Regions from separate parts of the Mycobacterium sp. HM-7 genome, predicted to be linked through region 3. Evidence: predicted binding sites of a transcription regulator. Region 3 holds the regulator's gene; each other region holds the start of a gene.
What was found. The regulator LexA, encoded in region 3, represses DNA repair genes until DNA is damaged. The targets are predictions, from matches to a motif close to CGAACANNTGTTCG.
Positions count from the first base shown of each region.

Region 1: ACWW1C_RS22765 (DUF222 domain-containing protein) is a predicted target of LexA. The motif match lies at 1,460-1,473, and genes of this name have one in related genera.
Region 2: ACWW1C_RS18975 (DUF222 domain-containing protein) is a predicted target of LexA. The motif match lies at 1,661-1,674, and genes of this name have one in related genera.

Region 1 covers NZ_CM132657.1:4,723,310-4,726,584, reverse strand. The annotation lists gene glmS (glutamine--fructose-6-phosphate transaminase (isomerizing)) at 1-146, shown strand, start outside; gene ACWW1C_RS22765 (DUF222 domain-containing protein) at 209-1,447, opposite strand; gene ACWW1C_RS22760 (DeoR/GlpR family DNA-binding transcription regulator) at 1,618-2,376, opposite strand; partial or broken gene ACWW1C_RS22755 (PTS mannitol transporter subunit IICBA) at 2,401-3,275, opposite strand, start outside.
Region 2 covers NZ_CM132657.1:3,926,665-3,929,939, forward strand. The annotation lists gene nuoN (NADH-quinone oxidoreductase subunit NuoN) at 1-303, shown strand, start outside; gene ACWW1C_RS18975 (DUF222 domain-containing protein) at 410-1,648, opposite strand; gene ACWW1C_RS18980 (hypothetical protein) at 1,870-2,352, shown strand; gene ACWW1C_RS18985 (polyketide cyclase) at 2,349-2,843, shown strand; gene qcrB (cytochrome bc1 complex cytochrome b subunit) at 2,945-3,275, shown strand, end outside.
Region 3 covers NZ_CM132657.1:2,431,006-2,434,280, forward strand. The annotation lists gene ACWW1C_RS11675 (sunset domain-containing protein) at 1-1,366, shown strand, start outside; gene lexA (transcriptional repressor LexA) at 1,431-2,120, opposite strand; gene ACWW1C_RS11685 (LysM peptidoglycan-binding domain-containing protein) at 2,383-2,856, shown strand; gene nrdR (transcriptional regulator NrdR) at 2,968-3,275, shown strand, end outside.

The DNA of each region.
Region 1 (3,275 bases), 2.3 Mb from region 3:
TCTTCGAGCTGCCGTCGACCTCGACGCTGTTCCAGCCCCTGCTGTCGACCATCCCGCTGCAGGTGTTCGCGGCGTCGGTCGCTCGCGAGCGGGGTTACGACGTGGACAAGCCGCGCAACCTGGCGAAGTCGGTCACTGTCGAGTAGGTCGCCGAATCGGCGCCGTCACTGTTGAGTTGTCAAGGTGCACAACGCTTTCAGGCTGCGCGCTAGGCAGCTACGTCCAGTCGCATGGTGCGGCGGTTGTAGGCGGGGATGGGTTGTCGCTGTGGGTCGACGGTCGCGGGTGGGATGAGCCAGGGGTGTTTGTCCAGGCCCATGACGACGTCCCAGCCGTCGTGGTGGACGTTGGCGTGGCAGGCCGGGCACAGTAGGCATCCGTTGGCCAGTGATGTTTCGCCGTGGTGGGTCCAGTGCACGATGTGGTGGGCGTGGGTACGCCCGGGTGGGGCGCCGCATTTGATGCAGCACTGATCCCGCAGGTACAGGGCTTTACGCAGAGGCGCCGGGAACAGGCGCTTGTCCCGGCCCATATCGAGGGGTACCTGCTCGCCGTCCACGATCACCGTTGTCACCGCGGTGTCGCAGGTCAACCGCTCCAGGGTCATGGTGCTGATCGACCCCATGAACTCCAACTGAGCGAGGTCCGGGGTGTCGGCGGGCACCGTCACCAACAGCTGGGTCCGCGGAGCGGAGGCGATGTCACCGCCGCGGGCGGCGATGTCCAACACGGTTTCGAGGGCGTCGGCCCGCCGCCGGGAAGCCAACCTGGTGTCGGGGGTGCCGTCCGGTTCGGGGCGCGGCGCCGACAGCTCTTCGACCGCGGCCACCAACTTGGCGCCCACTTCGGCATCCAGATCGGCCCGCACCTGCAGGCGGCCGTCACTGGTGACGCGGTGATCGAGGGTGTTGATCGAGCGGTCCTCCGCCGCCGGCAACCCACCCTCGGCGGCCGCGTGCCGGTTGCCCAGGCGCCGGGCTCGGTCACCGATCGCGGCCGGAGTGGCACCTGAGAAGAACTGCCCCAACAAATCCGTCACCTGCGCGAACCTGGCCTCCTCGCTGACCGGACCTGGTGCACGCGCCTGAATGTGGTTGATGCCCTTCACGATCGCATCGACATGCTCACCGGAGACCACCCCATCGCCGGCATGCGCCGCCAGGGTCGGCAATAACGGCAGCGCGCCACTGACACGCACCAGCCGGTCAGCCACCGACGGTGCACACCCCAACGAAATCAACAGCTCCCGCACCGTGCGGCCCTGCGCCGCTGCAACACCACTGCGGTCCAGAACTCCGGTCAGCACCGCCGCCAGATGATCGACCACATTCCGCAGCGTCATCACACACTTCGTCGCTTCCACGGCGTCGTTCCCGTCGATGTCATCGGGGACGACGACGTCACGCAGGCGGTCGAGAAGGGGGTGGAGATCCGGTGCGATTCCCATAACACATTGTATCGAACAAATGTTCGAATCGCAACCAATTTTTCGGCCCCAGATGAGCACATCGGTGACAGGTTGGGCGATCTTGGTGGAGGCAGTCCTGCCCGCGGGCTCGGTAGCGGCCGTCCGGTCCGACGGTGTCCATTCGGTCGCCTGCGGTTCGGTTGCGATGCTCAGGCACGCACGATCGACGGCCCCAAGGCTTCGTAACGGTGTGCGTCTGCGGCGGGCAACTCGGTGCCGGTCACGATGGTTTCGAAATCGCCGACGTCGGCGAACCGGCAGAAGCTGGTGACACCGAACTTGGAGTGCGCGGCCACCAGGATGCGGCGCATCGCGACTGAAACGGCCGTCTGCTTGACCGCCGCCACAGCGGGATCCGGGGTGGTCAGCCCGTGCTCGGGGGTGATGCCGTTGGTGCCGAGGTAGGCGACGTCGATGACCAGGCTGCGTAATCGCTCCACTGCCCAGTTGTCGACCGTGGCCAGGGTTCGTCCGCGCATTCGTCCGCCGAGCAACAACACCGTCACGGTCTCGCTGTGGGCGAGTGCTTCGGCGGCCAACAGCGACGACGTCACCACAGTCAGCTCCTGGTCCGCCAGCCGCTCGGCGATCAGTCGCGGGGTGAAACCCTCATCCAGATAAACGGTTTCGGCTCCGTGGAGCAGATCGGCGGCCGCGGCCGCGACCCGGTGTTTCTGGGCCAGGTCGATCTGGCTCCGGTACTCCACCGTCGATTCGAACGCTGCGGTCTCCAGCGGTATGGCTCCGCCGTGGACCCGTTTGAGCATGCGCCGTCCGGCCAGCACCTTCAGGTCGCGGCGGATGGTCTCCGACGCCACGTTCAGTTCTTCGGCCAGGGCCAGCACCTCGACCCGCCCGCGGGTGCGGGCGAACTCGACGATGCGGCGCTGGCGGCTGTCTGAATCCACGGATGACATTCTTGCGGTCCTCGCTCACCGGGCTTCGCTCAGCACCGCCCGGATCTCCTCGGGGGTGCCGGCCCGGCGCAACCGCTCCACCTCGTCCTTGTCCAGGAACACCTGGGCGATCCGGGTGAGAAGCGCCATGTGGTCCTTGCCGGCGCCGGCGATTCCGACCACGAACTCGGCGGGCTTGCCGTTCCAGTCGATGGGTTCGGGATAGCGGACGAACGAGATCCCGGAGTGGCGGATCGCGCCCTTGGCTTCGTTGGTGCCGTGCGGTATCGCCAGGCCGTTGCCCATATAGGTCGATACCGATTTCTCCCGCTCGTGCATGGCGTCGACGTAGGCCTCGTCCACGGCCCGGGCGGCGACCAGCAGTCGGCCCGCCTCCGTGATCGCGGCCTCGGCGGTGGTGGCCGAGCCGGCCAGTACGATCGAATCGAGTGACAGCACATCGTCGGACTGAGCGTCGGCAGCGGCGGGTTCGGTTGGGGGCGTGGCGGATTCGCCGGAGGGCTGAGGGGCGCCATTGGTGCGGCCCAGCAGTTCGAGGATTTCGTCGTAGCGCGGCGAGTTCATGAAGTCGTCGACCGAGACGTGGATCGCCGACGGCGTCTTCTGCCGGGCGCGGTCGGTGAGATCACGATGGGTGACAGCCAGCCCGTAGGTGTCGGTGAGATTGGAGATTGCCTGGTTGACCACCGTCACGCCAGTGAATCCCGCGTCTCGGATCTTCTTGCGTAGCACCGAGGCGCCCATCGCCGACGAACCCATGCCGGCGTCGCAGGCGAACACGATATTGGTGATGGGCGCGGTCGAGCCACCGACCAGCGCCGCGGCGACACTGGACCGCTTGCCCTTCAGTGTTTCCATTTCGGCTGTGGCGGCGGCCAGGTCGGGCTCAT
Region 2 (3,275 bases), 1.5 Mb from region 3:
GCCGGCATTCCGCTGACGAGTGGATTCGTCAGCAAGTTTGCCGTCTTCAAGGCCGCGGCCGAAGGTGGCGCCGCATCCCTGGTTGTGATCGGCGTGATCGTCAGCGCCGTCGCCGCGTACTTCTACGTCCGGGTGATCGTGCTGATGTTCTTCACCGATCCTGTCGAGGATGGCCCAGAAGTGCAGTCGGGCACCCTCAGTACCGCGATGATCGGACTCACCGCCTTCGTGACGCTGGCGCTGGGTGCCGTCCCGCAACCGGTACTGGACCTGGCCAACCACGCGGGCCAGTTCCTGCGGTGAGCAGCTGACCAACCGCCGATCTGCGCAACCTGCAGACCGACACCCAGCTCCGTACACTGTTGAATTATCAAGGTGCACAGCAGGTTTGAGGACGCACCTGCGGTGGTTATGCAGCGTGGTCGAGTCGCATGGTGCGGCGGTTATAGGCGGGTATCGGTTGTCGGTGTGGATCGACGGTCGCGGGTGGGATGAGCCAGGGGTGTTTGTCCAGGCCCATGACGACGTCCCAGCCGTCGTGGTGGACGTTGGCGTGGCAGGCCGGGCACAGCAGGCATCCGTTGCCCAGTGATGTTTCGCCGTGGTGGGTCCAGTGCACGATGTGGTGGGCGTGGGTACGCCCGGGTGGGGCGCCGCATTTGATGCAGCACTGATCCCTCAGATACAGGGCTTTACGCAGAGGCGCCGGGAACAGGCGCTTGTCCCGGCCCATATCGAGGGGTACCTGTTCGCCGTCCACGATCACCGCCGTCACCGCGGTGTCGCAGGTGAGCCTCTCCAGGGTCATGGTGCTGATCGACCCCATGAACTCCAACTGAGCGAGGTCCGGGGTGTCGGCAGGCACCGTCACCAACAACTGGGTCCGCGGAGCGGAGGCGATGTCCCCGCCGCGGGCGGCGATATCCAACACGGTTTCGAGGGCATCGGCCCGCCGCCGGGAAGCCGACCTGGTGTCGGGGGTGCCGTCGGGTTCGGGGCGCGGCGCCGACAGCTCTTCGACCGCGGCCACCAACTTGGCGCCCACTTCGGCATCCAGATCCGCCCGCACCTGCAGGCGTCCATCGCTGGTGACGCGGTGATCGAGGGTGTTGATCGAGCGGTCCTCCGCCGCCGGCAACCCACCCTCGGCGGCCGCATGACGGTTCCCCAACCGCCGAGCCCGGTCACCGATCGCGGCCGGAGTAGCCCCCGAAAAGAACTGCCCCAACAAATCCGTCACCTGCGCGAACCGGGCCTCCTCATCCACCCGACCGGGTGCACGCGCCTGAATGTGGTTGATGCCCTTGACGATCGCATCGACATGCTCACCGGAGACCACCCCATCGCCGGCATGCGCCGCCAGTGTCGGCAACAACGGCAGCGCGCCACCGACCCGAACCAGCCTCTCGGCCACCGACGGCGCGCAGCCCAGCGACATCAACAGCTCCCGCAGCGTCCGCCCCTGTGAGGCGGCCACCCCACACCGGTCCAGCACCCCGGTAAGAATCACCGCCAGATGATCGACCACATTCCGCAGCCTGAACAGACACCGCGCTACCTCTAGTGCGTCGTCCCCGGCCATCTCGTCGGGAAGGACCACGTCACGTAGGTGGTCGAGGATAGGGCTGAGATTCGGTGCGATTCCCATAACACACTGTATCGAACATATGTTCGAACCGCAACCAGTTTCCGGCTCCCTGGGCGATCCGAGTCAGACACACACCGCATCATGAGCGACGACCGCGACCGTCGCGCCGTCCCAACGCTCGCTCAACTCACTTTCGGAGCGCGGTGCCCACCCGAGTGGTACCCGGTTCCGCCACGAAACTGGCCCTGACAAGCGGCCAATGAGTACCTAGCCTCGTAGTCATGGCGACGGAGTCGGCGGTTGGGCATGCCCGCCAGGTGAGCCTGGCAGATGTCCCTCTGCCTCCACACCTCCAACAGGCCGACTACCTCGACGTCTTCGAAGTCACGGTCGCCGAGTCCGACGTTCGCACACCTGAGATGTTGGCGCGGGAGGCGCTCGAACGGTCCGCACCACCTATCCGCGAGGGGATCCGGTTCGCACACAAGGCGTTCCTGCTGTTCCGGCTCGGGCCGGTGGATTCACCACAGCATGTCCTCGGGTGGCGCATCGCAGAGTCGACACCCGATGCAGTTCGCCTGGAGGCTAATTCGCCGGTGATGAACGGAACCTTGATCCTGCGGCGAGCGAATGCCTCGACAGGCCAACTCATCACCGCACTGCACTACAAACACCGGCGGGCTGCGGCGGTGGTCTGGCGGGCCATCGGCCCCATCCATCGTGCGGCCGCCCCGTACCTGATGGACAACGTGGTCATCCGATGATCGGTGACCGCTGGGGCGTCACCGACGCCGAGACCATGGCGCGCTACGGCTGCGACAACTACGTCGCCAGCCCCGCACTCGAGGCGTGGCGCGGAGTGTCCGTGAACACCACGCGAGATCGGTTGTGGCCGTGGGTTGTTCAAGTTCGCCTGGCGCCGTACTCGTACGACTGGATCGACAACCTCGGCCGGGAATCTCCGCGCGAGCTGTACAACCTGGACGATCCCCGACCCGGTGATCCGTTCACCGCGAGCGCCGGCCGACCACTGGGCAAGGTGCTCTCGGTGGAACATCAGGTTCAGTTGACGGCGCAGATCATCGGCGCTCACATGTCCTATCAACTCACCCCGATCGACGAACACAGCACTCGGCTGGTATTGAAAGTGACTGCGCCGCAATCCTGGCGGCTCGCCGCTCCCCTGCTCAGCGTGGGCGATCTCGTGATGGCGCGGCGGCAGCTGCTCAACTTGAAGCAGCTCGCCGAAAAGTAGCGGACGCCCGATTTGTGATACAGGTCACAGCGCGGACCTGTCACAAAATGCGCTCCAGATGCATCTCAAGGGTAGGGCGTTCATCGCAATAGGAGGCAGACATGGAAGCCGGCTCGGTCCTGCGAACTCAACGACAGACACCGGCGTCGAATCGCCTTGCCGCCCAGGGGAATGCGATCGACTCGCGGCACCACCCGTCGGGCGCGGTACGTCGGCAGCTGAACAAGGTCTTCCCGACGCACTGGTCGTTCCTGCTCGGTGAGATCGCGATGTACAGCTTCCTGGTGCTGCTGCTCACCGGTGTGTACCTGACGCTGTTCTTCGATCCGTCGATGACCGAGGTCATCTACAACGGCGTCTACCAGCCGCTGCGCGGCGTGCAGATGTCGCGGGCCTACGAGTCGGCCCTGGACATTTCGTTCGAGGTCCGCG
Region 3 (3,275 bases):
TGGGCCGCAGGGCGATCTCGGATTCCCGGCGAGCAACGAGACCGACGGCGGCATTTCGCCGACGAGTCGGATCGCCACCTTCGCCGCGGCCGACAACCCGGCGATATTCTGGACACCCGAGCACGGCGCGTTCGTCGTCCGCGGCGCGATGAACGCGGCGTGGGACAAGCTCGGCGGCGCCACCGGGAAGCTCGGCGCGCCGACCGCTGACCAGACGGTGAACGGCGACGTCGTCAGCCAGAAGTTCACCGGCGGCTCGGTCTCGTGGAACAAGTCCAGCCGTGCGTTCAGCACCGAGCCGGCGGAGCTTGCGTCGCAGTTGAGCGGTCTGCAGGTGCCCAGCGTCGACCTGCCGGGCGGCGTGACCTCCCAGTCCGACGAGGCCGGCAAGTGGTACGAGTTCCACTGGTGGTGGCTGCTGGCGATCATCCCGCTGTTGCTGGTGGTGGTCGGCATCGTGATCGCGGCCCTGCTGCGGCGCCGGCGGGGTGCCGGTCAGGAAGTCCCCGATGACCAGGATGCGTACGACTACGACGACCACGAGTTCGGCGACGGAGAGTACGGCGACCCGCAGTACGCGGACGGCGGCGTCGACAGCGAGTACAGCGACGAATTCCCGGCGGAGGACCAGCAATTCGACGGCCCGCACGGTGGCCCCGCGTTCCAGAGCAACCCGGACGTCATCGACACCGCGCCGACGGTGTACCCCGATTTCACGGCCGAGCAGCCCGCGGACGAGCCGGTCGCCGGTGAGCCGGACGCCGATGCTGAGACGCAAGCCGAAGTTGACGCCGAGCCCGTCGACGCGGCCGAGCCCTACGAGCCAGAGCCGCAGGCGAGCGACGCCGATGGCGCTGACGAACCAGCCGATGAGCCGACGGCATCGGTGCAACTGCCGGACGCGCTGCGTCGCGGTGGCGCGGCGGCGGGTCTGACCGCTGCCGGGTTGGCGGGCTTCGCGGGCCTTCGGCCGCGGAATCCGGGCGACCGAGCCTGGGCTGCGCCGGCTGCTGCCGACGCCGGGGACCAGGACGCTGATGAACGTGCGCCCCAGCCCGAGGAGCAGGTCGCCGAGGCCGAGCCGCACGTCGACGAGCCGCCTGCGATCGCGACGCCCGCGGAGGACACCGCGGCCGGCCCGGCCAGCGGCAGGCATCACGCGCTCGGCGCGGAGGAGCCCGAGACCGCGCAGATGTCGTTCCGCGTCGCGACCGGTGCCGAGCCGCCCGAAGGTTACGTCATCAAGGCCAACACCAAATCAGGCCTGTACTGGGTGCCGGGGGCTCCCGGATACGACGACGCCGACGTTGAAATCTGGTTCGCCAGTGAGGAATTCGCGGTCACCAACGGATTCGTTCGAGGCTGACCGTAGACGGTTGAGCCCCGCTGCGAGCGACTGCAGCGGGGCTCACCTGTAGGTCCGGCGGGCGTCAGATCTTGCGGATGACGGTCACGACCTTGCCGAGGACGACGGCGTCGTTGCCCGGGATCGGATCGAATGCCGGGTTGTGCGGCATCAGCCACACCTGGCCCTTGGCGCGCTTGAAGGTCTTCACCGTGGCTTCGCCGTCGATCATCGCCGCGACGATGTCACCGTTGTCGGCCACATTCTGCTGCCGCACGACGACCCAGTCGCCGTCGCAGATCGCGGCGTCGATCATGGACTCGCCGACCACCTTCAGAAGGAACAACGAGCCCTCGCCCACGAGTTCTCGGGGGAGTGGGAAGACGTCTTCGACGGCCTCCTCGGCGAGGATCGGGCCGCCGGCGGCGATCCGGCCGAGCACCGGGACGAAGGTCGGCTCGGGCAGCGCGTCGGAACCGGCGACATCGGTGGTGATGGTGGCTCCGGTCGCGTCGTCGGCGCCGCGGACGTCCACGGCGCGCGGACGGTTCGGGTCCCGGCGCAGATAACCCTTCTTCTCCAGCGTGCGCAGCTGGTGGGCCACCGACGAGGTTGACGTGAGGCCGACGGCATCGCCGATCTCCCGGATGCTGGGCGGGTAGCCGCGGGTGGTCACCGAGGCGCGGATCACGTCGAGGATGGTCCGCTGACGTTCGGTGAGGCTGCTGGATCGTCCGCCTGTCTGGGTGTCCGGGGTATCGGTGCTGTCGCTCATAGGGACGAATCTAGCCCAGTGCACCCGAATCATCAAACATGTGTTCGAGATGGCCGGATCGGCGTGTCGCGGGCGGGATCTGGTTGTGACGCCGGTTGTGACGTGGTGAAAGCGGTGACGAAGTCGCGGAACGGAACTTGTCGGTGGGTGGTCGTATCGTTCGCAACAGTTCGATCACATGTTCTACCGTTCGAACGTTTGGGCGATATAGTCGAACATAAGAGCGATCGAACCTATGTACGAACTCCTGAGAGGAACCGACATGACCGTCATCACCCGCGAATACCCGACCGACGTCGTCGTCCGCACCGTGCCTCGGCGTGGAGATGTGAATCGTCAGCGGCAGGCCCGGCTGCGGCCGGCCGGTTCCCGTCCCTCGGGTGCGGCGTTCCGGCACCGGGGCACCGGCGTGCTGACGTCTCGCGCCTCGCACCGGAGCAACCCGATCACGCCGTTGACGACGGTGATGCTGGCGCTGGTCGCGGCGGGGATCACCGTATGGCTGGGCCTGGTGGCGCAGTTCGGGGAGGCCGTCCAGCCGACCTCGTCGGCCGCCTCCGTGCCCGCGCAGCTCGCGGTGGTCCGGGTGCAGACGGGAGAGTCGATTCAGCAGGTGGCGCGGCGGGTGGCGCCCGACGCACCGGTCAGCGCCGTCGTCGACCGCATCAAGGAACTGAACAAGTTGCCGTCGGTGGCGCTGAACGCCGGGCAGACGCTGATCGCGCCGGTCGGCTGAGGACAGCCCGTGCGCACCTCGATCGGCACGGCGCCCGGCCGCGTCAGAGCGGCACGGGTAGGCTCGAGACCGTTCGAAACGGTCGATTGTCGGTGCGGCGAAGGAGCGGTGATGCACTGTCCGTTCTGCCGGCATCCGAACTCGCGTGTGGTCGATTCGCGAGAAGCTGATGAAGGGCAGGCGATTCGGCGTCGCCGGTCGTGCCCGGAATGCGGTCGCCGGTTCACCACGGTGGAGACTGCGGTCGTTTCGGTGGTCAAACGCAGCGGAGTCACCGAACCGTTCAGCCGGGACAAGGTGATCAAAGGCGTACGGCGCGCGTGCCAGGGTCGGCAGGTCGACGACGACGCCTTGAATCAATTGGCGCAGAAGGTCGAAGATGCGGTGCGGGCCACCGGATCTCCCGAAGTGCCGAGCCA